DNA from 2 places in the Saccharopolyspora sp. NPDC002578 genome. Region 1 is predicted to be linked to the other one. Evidence: riboswitches for the same ligand, from Rfam matches in the RefSeq annotation. Region 1 holds a riboswitch; the other holds the start of a gene.
What was found. Region 1 has a riboswitch for thiamine pyrophosphate ahead of ACWD38_RS05960 (thiamine ABC transporter substrate-binding protein). Riboswitches for the same ligand answer to the same signal wherever they lie in the genome.
Positions count from the first base shown of each region.

Region 2: linked by a shared signal. The riboswitch ahead of thiC (phosphomethylpyrimidine synthase ThiC) and the one ahead of ACWD38_RS05960 (thiamine ABC transporter substrate-binding protein) in region 1 are both predicted to bind thiamine pyrophosphate.

Region 1 is NZ_JBSFWJ010000007.1:73,124-77,849, reverse strand. It holds gene ychF (redox-regulated ATPase YchF) at 1-56, shown strand, start outside; gene ACWD38_RS05980 (VOC family protein) at 95-439, opposite strand; gene ACWD38_RS05975 (DUF6157 family protein) at 504-941, opposite strand; gene ACWD38_RS05970 (FAD-dependent oxidoreductase) at 1,857-2,816, shown strand; gene ACWD38_RS05965 (4a-hydroxytetrahydrobiopterin dehydratase) at 2,819-3,112, opposite strand; TPP riboswitch at 3,182-3,292, shown strand; gene ACWD38_RS05960 (thiamine ABC transporter substrate-binding protein) at 3,338-4,384, shown strand; gene ACWD38_RS05955 (ABC transporter permease) at 4,381-4,726, shown strand, end outside.
Region 2 is NZ_JBSFWJ010000018.1:90,095-94,820, reverse strand. It holds gene thiC (phosphomethylpyrimidine synthase ThiC) at 1-1,610, opposite strand, end outside; TPP riboswitch at 1,604-1,729, opposite strand; gene ACWD38_RS11905 (hypothetical protein) at 1,855-2,148, shown strand; gene ACWD38_RS11900 (Uma2 family endonuclease) at 2,081-2,464, shown strand; gene ACWD38_RS11895 (peptide deformylase) at 2,468-3,049, opposite strand; gene ACWD38_RS11890 (DUF3263 domain-containing protein) at 3,416-3,748, shown strand; gene ACWD38_RS11885 (LytR C-terminal domain-containing protein) at 3,748-4,389, shown strand.

The DNA of each region.
Region 1 (4,726 bases):
GCAAGGACTACGTCATGACCGACGGCGACGTCGTGGAGTTCCGCTTCAACGTGTGACCGGCGGCGTTGCTCCTGAGGGTTGCGTCGGGGCGGGGTCAGCGGTGGGTGAGCACGTTGATGACGTTGCCGCCGGGGTCGCGGAAGAAGAAGCGCCGAACGCCCCACTCCTCGTCGGTCAGCGGGTGGACGACCTCGAAGCCCTGGCGCACGACCTCGTCGTGCGCGGAGTCGACGTCGGCGACGTCCAGCGACGCGACGGGGTTGCAGGGGGCGGTGCGGTCGGTGGTCATGAGGCTGAACTGGGCCGTGCCGCCGCTGCCCAAGGTGGCGATCCAGCCGTGGTCCATCAGCACGTCCAACCCCAGCACTCGCTGGTACGCCGCGACGGCGGTGGGCAGCTCGGGCACGGTCAGGATCGGCACGGCTCGTTTGAGGTCCACCGCCGGAGTATGCGGCGGTCGCCGACGTCGTGGCCAGTGCCGCCGGGTTCCGCGCGAACGGTGATCACGGCCGCGCGCGCGAGTTGCGCATGGCCCTCGTGAGGGTGATCGGTGCGCCCGAGTCGGCGCTTCGCCGGCCGGAGGTGAACTCCGCGTACTCCGGGCCGTCCACGGCGTACAAGGCCAGGCGGCCGCGGGGGTCGGCGTGGATGCCCCAGCCGTAGCGCTTGCCGAGCTGGGAGGAACGCAGGCACGGCTGGCTGCGCGCGAAGAACTCGAGGCGGGCGTGGACCCGATCTTCGTCCGGGATGCCCTGCCGATCCGCGAAGACGGTGAACAGGACGTCGCCGGACGTGAACTCGTACGGATGCCCCGCGATCAGCGCGTAGGTGCGCGCGGAGACAGAAGGATCATCGCCCTTGGCCGGGGGCACCGTTCCCGTCTTCGCCGGGCAGTCCTCGGCCACGGCGATGAACGTGTCCACGTAATCCACCCGCTCCATGGCGCAACTTTACTGCCTGTCTTCGACCTCGGTTTTGCGTAGCGGGTCGCTCAGCGGAACCTCAGCGGCTTCCTCGCTGCCCTTTTGCCGGTGTGATCGCGATTTCTGATGTATGCCGTGCACGGCGAAATCGCTGTCCTCGCGAGGAAGCCGCTGAGAACCCGCCGGTGGTCTTGTTGCTCAGGCTGGTCACTGCTCAGCGGCTTCGCCGCTGACAGGACAAACGACCACGAACGCCGCTCACCTGGAAATACAAGATCAAAGATGGGCGGTCAGTCCTGGGTGACTGCCGCGGCGAGGAATCCGCAGGTAGATCGGGTTCAAGTTGACGGCGTACCGGGGAGGAGCGCGGAAGCCGGTGCGATTCGGGAAGCCGGTCTCGGGTTGGCCGGAGAACGGGCCGCGATGCGTTCGAGCGGAGGTGCCGGGAAACGATTGCTGTCGTTGTCGATCGGTTGACCCCTGATCGGGGGTCGGGGTGCGGCTCACGCGGAATTCTCCGGAGTGCCGAATGCGGATCCGGCACATTCGGGTGAAACGTTGCGAGGTGCCGGTAGCTGAGCGCTGGTGCCGCTCAGCTGCTGGTAGAAGCGCCGGGTGTCATGATTCGCATGGCGTTACCGGCCGCTTTAAGTTGTGCCCATGCAGCTCATCACCTCGATCTGCGGGGACTGCAACGGCAAGGGTTGCGGTAACTGTGGTGACACCGGAACGATCACCATTCTTGAGGACTAGCAGGCGAAATCCGCGATTTCGCGGGATGGCCCGCCGCGCGCGATGCGGCGGGCGCCGCCGCCCACCCCGCACCGTTCGAGCACTGCTCCCGCCCCGCCGTCGACGGGGTGACGGCCACCGTCCGCCCGCGCCCGTCGAAGCGGGCCGTGCGCAGCGGGCATCGCTGCTAGCGTGCCGAAGATGGCTACCACCGAGCCCGTCCTGGTCATCGGTGCCGGAGTGACCGGTCTCAGCACCGCCGTCACCCTCGCCGAAGCCGGTGTCCCGGTGCGCATCCGCACCGACGAACGGCCCGCCGAGACCACCTCGGCCGTCGCCGGGGCGATGTGGGGGCCGGCGCTGCTGCAACCCGCCGACCGCGTTCAGGGCTGGGTCGCCCGCACCTACCACCGCCTCGTCGAACTCGCCGCCGACGACACCAGCGGCGTGCACCTCGCCGCCGGGCGGATGGCGGCCCGCGTCGACCTCGGCGACCAGCTGCCGCCCGAGGCGCTGCTGCTGCCCGACCTGCGCCGTTGCGCACCCGACGAGCTACCGGACGGGTTCGTCAGCGGCTACCGGGCGACCGCGCCGCTGATCGACATGCCGCGCTACCTCGACCACCTCACCGAGCGGTTCCGGGCCGCCGGTGGGGAACTGCTGCTCAGCCCGGTGTCCTCGCTGGTCGAAGCGGTCGAGGAAGCGGGCAGGGTCGTGAACTGCACCGGAGTGGGCGCGCACGAACTCGTCGGCGATCCCGGAGTGCGTCCCGTGCGGGGCCAGCACGTCGTCGTGCGCAACCCCGGTGTCACCGAGTACTTCGTGGAGATCGGAGCCGGCCCCGAGTTCACCGCGTACATGCCGCACGGCGACCACGTGGTGCTCGGCGGTACCGCGGTCGACCAGGACTGGTCGCGCATCCCCGGACGCGAAGCGGGCGCCGCCATCCTGCGGCGCTGCGCGCACGTCGAACCGCTGCTCGCCGGAGCCGACGTGCTCGGCGAGACCGTGGGACTCCGCCCCGGACGGGACGCGGTCAGGCTGGAGGTCGAGCGGTTCGGCGGCGGCACCGTCGTGCACAACTACGGGCACTCCGGGTGCGGCGTCGCGCTGTCCTGGGGCTGCGCCGCGGAAGCCGCCGAGCTGGTGCTGACCGGCTGAGGTCAGGACAGGGCGTCGACGACCCCGTCGATCTCCTCCGCCAGCGTGACGTCCTTCGCCGTGATGCCGCCCTGCGAATGCGTCGACAGCGAGAACGTGACCTTGCGCCAGCGGATGTCGATGTCCGGGTGGTGGTTCTCGCTCTCGGCGATCTCCGCGATCCGGTTCACGCCCTGGATGGCCTGCGGGAAGCTCGCGAACTCCACCGTCCGCGTGATCGTGGTTCCGTCCTGGGCCCACTCCGGCAGTCCGGCGAGCGCTTCGGCGACCTGGGTGTCGTTCAGCAGTTCGGTCATGGCTCCATGGTGGTGGTCGACCGGCCGGATTGCGACCGTCGGCCCCACCCGGAGCGGTGACACGTAGACTGCCGTCGCCACGGGAGTCCAGCGCGCTGGGCTGAGAGGAGGGGCGAATCCCCTCGACCGTCCGCACCTGAACCGGATCATGCCGGCGCAGGGAGGTGTCGCGATCAGCTCGACGTTGCACACGTGGCCGTTGCCGTGTGCTGCTCGGGAGGACCGTTGAACCGTTACCTGCGCTGGGTCGCCGCCCTTGCGGTCGCCTCGCTCACCACCGGGTGCTCGCTCATCGGGAGCTCCGGCCCGGAGCCCGCCGCGCGCACCGTCACGCTCGTCGCGCACGATTCGTTCGTCGCCGACCCCGCCGTGCTCGCCGACTTCGAACGGCGCAGCGGCATCCACCTGGAAGTCCGCAACAGCGGTGACGCGGGCGAGCTGACGAACAAGCTGGTGCTGTCCCGAGCCGCGCCGCTCGGCGACGTCGCCTACGGCGTCGACTCGACGTTCGCGTCCCGCGCGCTCGGCGCAGGCGTGTTCGCGCCGCACCGGTCCGCCGCGGCCGAACGCGGACCGCAGCGGTACGCGCAGGACCAGGAGCAGCGGCTCACCGCGATCGACGTCGCCGACGTGTGCCTGAACATCGACACCGGCTGGTTCGCGCAGCACCGGGTGCCGGAGCCCGCGACGTTGCGCGACCTCACCGACCCCCGCTACCGCGGGCTGATCGCGTTACCGGACCCGACGACGTCCTCACCCGGGCTCGCGTTCCTGCTCGGCACCGTCGCCGCCTTCGGCGATCCCGGCTGGCAGGACTACTGGCGGGACCTGACCGCGAACGACGTGAAGCTCTCCGCCGGTTGGGAAGAGGCCTACAACCAGGACTTCTCCGGATCCACCGGGCAGGGGCCGCGGCCGATCGTGCTGTCCTACGCCTCCTCGCCCGCCGCGGAGGTCGACGAGACCGGCCGCCCGCGCACCCGGGCGCTGCTCGACACCTGCTACCGGCAGGTCGAGTACGCCGGTGTGCTGGCCGGGGCGAAGGACCCGCAGGCCGCCGGTGAAGTCGTCGACTTCCTGCTCTCACCTGAATTCCAAGCGCAGGTGCCGGACCAGATGTACGTGTACCCCGCGGTCGACGGGGTCGCGCTGCCTCCGGGCTGGGCGGAGAGCGCGCCGCTGCCGCAGGGCCCGGCGGAGCTGCCCGCAGCCGAGGTGGAACGCGACCGGGACCGCTGGGTGGAGCAGTGGCGGACGCTGGTGCGGGGATGAACCACGGCCTCCGCCGGCGGTTGCCCGTGGCGCTCGCCGCGGTGATCGTGCTCGGTTTCCTCGGGCTGTTCTTCGCCTGGCCCGTCGCGGCGATCGTCGGGCTGGGACTGCGCGGTGAAGTCGGGGCGGTGCTGGTCGAGCCGTCGACGTGGCGGCTCGTGGGCTTCACGCTCGGGCAAGCCGCCGCGTCCACCGCCGTCGCGTTGCTGGCGGGACTGCCGCTGGCCTACGTGCTGGCCCGGCTCGCGGTCCCCGGCCGCGGGCTGCTGCGGGTCGCGGTGACCGTGCCGTTCGTGCTGCCGACGATCGTGGTGGGCATGGCGTTCCGGGCGTTGTTCGGCG
Region 2 (4,726 bases), on a different contig from region 1:
GTGAACTCCTCGGACTTCTCCCGCATGCCTTCCTCGATCGCCTCGACGCTGGTGAGGCCGTGCTTCTCGGCGTAGTCGCGCACGTCCTGGGTGATCTTCATGGAGCAGAACTTCGGCCCGCACATCGAGCAGAAGTGCGCGGTCTTCGCGGGTTCCGCGGGCAGCGTCTGGTCGTGGTAGGCCTTCGCGGTGTCGGGGTCGAGCGCCAGGTGGAACTGGTCGGTCCAGCGGAACTCGAAGCGCGCCTTCGACAGCGCGTCGTCCCACTCCTGAGCGCGCGGATGCCCCTTGGCGAGGTCACCGGCGTGCGCGGCGATCTTGTAGGTGATCACCCCGGTCTTCACGTCGTCCCGGTCGGGCAGTCCGAGGTGCTCCTTCGGCGTGACGTAGCAGAGCATCGCCGTGCCGGCCTGCGCGATCATCGCCGCGCCGATCCCGGAGGTGATGTGGTCGTAGGCGGGCGCGATGTCGGTGGTCAGCGGCCCCAGCGTGTAGAACGGCGCCTCGTCGCACAGCTCCTCCTCGAGCCGCACGTTCTCCGCGATCTTGTGCATCGGCACGTGGCCGGGGCCTTCGATCATCACCTGCACGTCGTGTTCGCGGGCGATGCGGGTGAGCTCGCCGAGCGTCTCCAGTTCGGCGAACTGGGCGCGGTCGTTGGCGTCGGCGATGGAGCCGGGGCGCAGGCCGTCGCCGAGGGAGAAGGTGACGTCGTAGTCGCGCAGGATCTCGCACAGCTCGGAGAAGTGCGTGTAGAGGAAGCTCTCGCGGTGGTGCGCCAGGCACCACGCGGCCATGATCGAGCCGCCGCGGGAGACGATGCCGGTGACGCGCTGCGCGGTCAGCGGCACGTACCGCAGCAGCACTCCGGCGTGCACGGTCATGTAGTCGACGCCCTGCTCGCACTGTTCGATCACGGTGTCCCGGTAGATCTCCCAGGTCAGCCGGGCCGGGTCGCCGTTGACCTTCTCCAGCGCCTGGTAGATCGGCACGGTGCCGACCGGCACCGGCGAGTTGCGCAGGATGCGCTCGCGCGTCTCGTGGATGCGCTTGCCGGTGGACAGGTCCATGATCGTGTCGGCGCCCCAGCGGGCCGCCCACACCATCTTCTCGACCTCCTCCTCCACCGACGAGGTCACCGCCGAGTTGCCGATGTTCGCGTTGACCTTCACCAGGAACTTCTTCCCGATGATCATCGGTTCGCTCTCGGGGTGGCACCGGTTGGCGGGCAGCACCGCGCGACCGCGGGCGATCTCGTCGCGCACCAGCTCGGCGGGCAGGTCCTCGCGGGCGGCGACGAACTCCATCTCGCGGGTGATCACGCCCGCCTTCGCCCAGGCCAGCTGCGTCCGGTGCTCGGCGGACCAGCCGGCGCGGGTCTCCGGGAGTCCTTTGTGGACGTCGATGGTCGCGGTGTCGTCGGTGTAGGGCCCGGAGGTGTCGTAGACGTCGAGGTGCTCGCCGTTGCTGAGCTCGATCCGGCGGGCGGGCACCCGCAGGCCGCCGACCTCGCGGTGCACCTTGCGGGAACCGCTGATCGGCCCGGTGGTCACACCGGTCCCGGTGGCATTCGAGTCCGCAGTGGACAGAGGGGGACGCACGTCGGCCATGGCCGTTCACTCCCTACGCCGGCATTATCCGGTCAGGTTCAGGCGGTCGGCGGCCCCGGATCGGATGATCCAGCCGCCCTCTCAGCCCGCTTCCGGTGCGAGCTCCCGCGATCAGTTGTCGGCGCCGACGTTAGCCGCGCCGCCACGGTCTGCCAAGCCCCGATTCGGGTCGATGACGGCGCGGCGGATCAGGGATAGGCTGTCTAGCAGGGAAAACGAACTCTTGTCAGACCTGGAGGTTACAGTGCGCGACGACACCAGCACAGGAGGTGATCGCGCTGTGAGTGCTGCACCGGTGCTCCAGGAATCGTCCTGGGAGACGTTCGTCGAGGTCTGGAACCGCCTCGACCTTCCAGAAGGCTGGCGCGCGGAGATCATCGAGGAGAGGATCGTGATGTCCCCGCCGCCAGGTCAGAACCACAATCTCATCGGAAGCAGGGTCAACAAGGCTCTGGTCCGGGCGCTACCCGATGATTGGGAGGGTTCTGCAGACCCAAGGCATCGCAACGCCGTCTACCTCGCGAATCGTGGTGCCTGATCTGCTGGTGGCTTTGCGGGAGCGAATGACACCGGCGGTCGTGTTGCCGGGCGAAGACGCCCTGCTCGCCGTGGAGATCACGTCGAAGAGCGGTGCCGAGACCGACCGCGGCGCCAAGCACGAGGCGTACGCGCAGGCCGGAATTCCGCTGTACCTGCTCATCGACCGCTTCGCGCCGCGCTGGCCCACGGTCACGCTGTTCTCCGAACCCGATGGCGACGCCTACCGGGAATCGCACGCCGTCCCGTTCGGGAAGCCGATCGAGCTGCCGTCGCCGTTCGACGTCACGCTGGAAACGGAGGACTTCCCGCGGTGAGGTTCAGTCCTCGTCGTCGGCGAACGGGTCGCCTTCGACCGCCGGGTCCCAGGAGTGGCCGGGAACGCCCCAGCCGTTGCGCTTCACCGCTTTCTTCGCCGCGCGCGCGTTGCGCCCGATCAGCCGGTTCAAGTACAGGTAGCCGTCCAGATGGTCGGTCTCGTGCTGCAGGCAGCGGGCGAAGAACCCGGTGCCCTCGACCTCCACGGGCGAGCCGTCCACGTCGAACCCGGTGACCTTCGCCCAGCTCGCCCGCCCGGTCGGGAACGCCTCGCCGGGCACCGACAGGCAGCCTTCCCAGTCATCGTCCGGGTCCGGCATCGTCTCGGGGATCGCGCTCGTCTCCAGCGTCGGGTTGACCACCACGCCGCGGTGCCGCACGCCCTCGTCGTCGGGGCAGTCGTAGACGAAGACCCGCAGGTCGACGCCGATCTGGGTGGCTGCGAGCCCGGCACCGTTGGCGGCGGTGTTCGTCTCGAACATGTCGTCGACCAGGGTGCGCAGCGCCTCGTCGAAGTGCTCGACGGGGCGGGTGGGGTGGTGCAGAACCGGGTCGCCCACGATGCGGATCGGGTGAACAGCCATGCGGCGGAGGATATCGGTACGCCGCCGCGACCCGCCTCGGGCGTGGCCGTTCGCGCGGCGCGCGACGCCCATCGGAGTGATCTTCGTCGGGCGGTTCGCGGATCTCCGCCGAGGGCGTGTTGGCCGCGCACGGCCTTCGGGGACGCGTGATGTAATGGGGGCGGAATCACACGCGTGTGATTCCGGCGAACGCGGGGGTCCCCGGATCGCGACGCGAGGAGCCAGATGGACGCCGCCCAGATGCTGACCGTGCACGAGATCGCCCGGCAGTGCGAGGAATTGGCGCGTACCGACGGGCAGCGCGAAGCGGCTCCGGAACCGGTGCCCGGCAGGCACTTGCGGCCGGTCGACCCGCCCACCGAGCCGCTGCCGCGAGTTCCCGCCGAACCGTCCACATCGGACGATTCGGCGTTCGCGGAACGGGCGGCGGGTGCCTCGGCCGATCGGGAGCTCGGCGATCGCGAGCTGAGCATCCTCGCGTTCGAACGGCAGTGGTGGAAGGGCGCGGGCGGCAAGGAACGGGCCATCCGCGAGCTGTTCGACATGTCCGGCACGCGGTACTACCAGGTGCTGAACAACCTGTTGGACGACCCGGCGGCGGCCAGGGTGGATCCGATGCTGATCAAACGTTTGCGCAAGGTGCGGGCGAGTCGGCAGCGTGCCCGGCAGGCCCGCCGACTGGGAATCGAGTGGCACTGATGACTTCCGGGGAACCCCCGACCAGCCCGTCCGCCGCGAAGATCGGCGGTTACGCCCTCATCGGAGCGGGCGCGCTCTCGGCCGTGATCGGCCTGACGACCTTGGTCTCCGGCGGCTCGGATGACGCCGCGGCGCCGCCGGTCGATCAGCAGCAGACGGAGGCGCCGCTGCCGCCGTTGCCGCCGCTGCCCGCGAGTTCCGAGGAACCGCCGCCGTCCTCGTCGATCGCGCAGCCGCCGCCCGCCGCCGAGGAGCCGCCGCAGCTGCCGGATCCCGAGCCGCAGGCCCCGCCGGTGAACCAGCCGCGCCCGGAAGCGCCGGACGCCGAGCACGGCCGGCAGCACATCGTCGTGCGGGTCTACAACAACAGCACCATCAAGGGCTTGGCGCACCGGGCCGCCGACGACTTCCGCAGCGTCGGCTACGAGGTCCCGGAGGTCGGCAACTACGCGCGCGGCACGATCCCCACGACGACCGTCTACTACCGCCCCGGCACCGCCGAGGAGGCGCAGGCCAAGGAGGTCGCCGCCGCGTTCCAGGCCCGAGCGGAACCCCGCTTCGAAGGAGTCGGCGACGCGAGCCCCGGCGTAATAGCCATCATCACCAACGACTACAAGGGCCTAGGCAAGGGCGGCAAGTAACCCCCGCTCCAGCAAAGCCCCCGTCCCAACGAAACCGCGCCCCAGACAGGCAAACCCCCGCCTGCGTGCCTGGCGGCGAAGCCGTGCCTTGGACGAGCGAAGCGAAGTCTGCCTGGCGGCCGAAGGCCGTGCCTCGCGGCGTAGCCGTGCAGTAGGCGGGCGAAGCCACGCTTGCCTTGCGGCCGTAGGCCGTGCCTGTATGTGCGAAGCACATAGCCCACGTCGAAAAGCCGCTCACCCGCGGGTTCTCAGCCGGTCTCTCGCGAGGACGGCTTTTTCCCTCGTGGCGGAGCCACTTGGGAAAAAGATCCCGCAGCGAGAGACCGGCTGAGGTTCC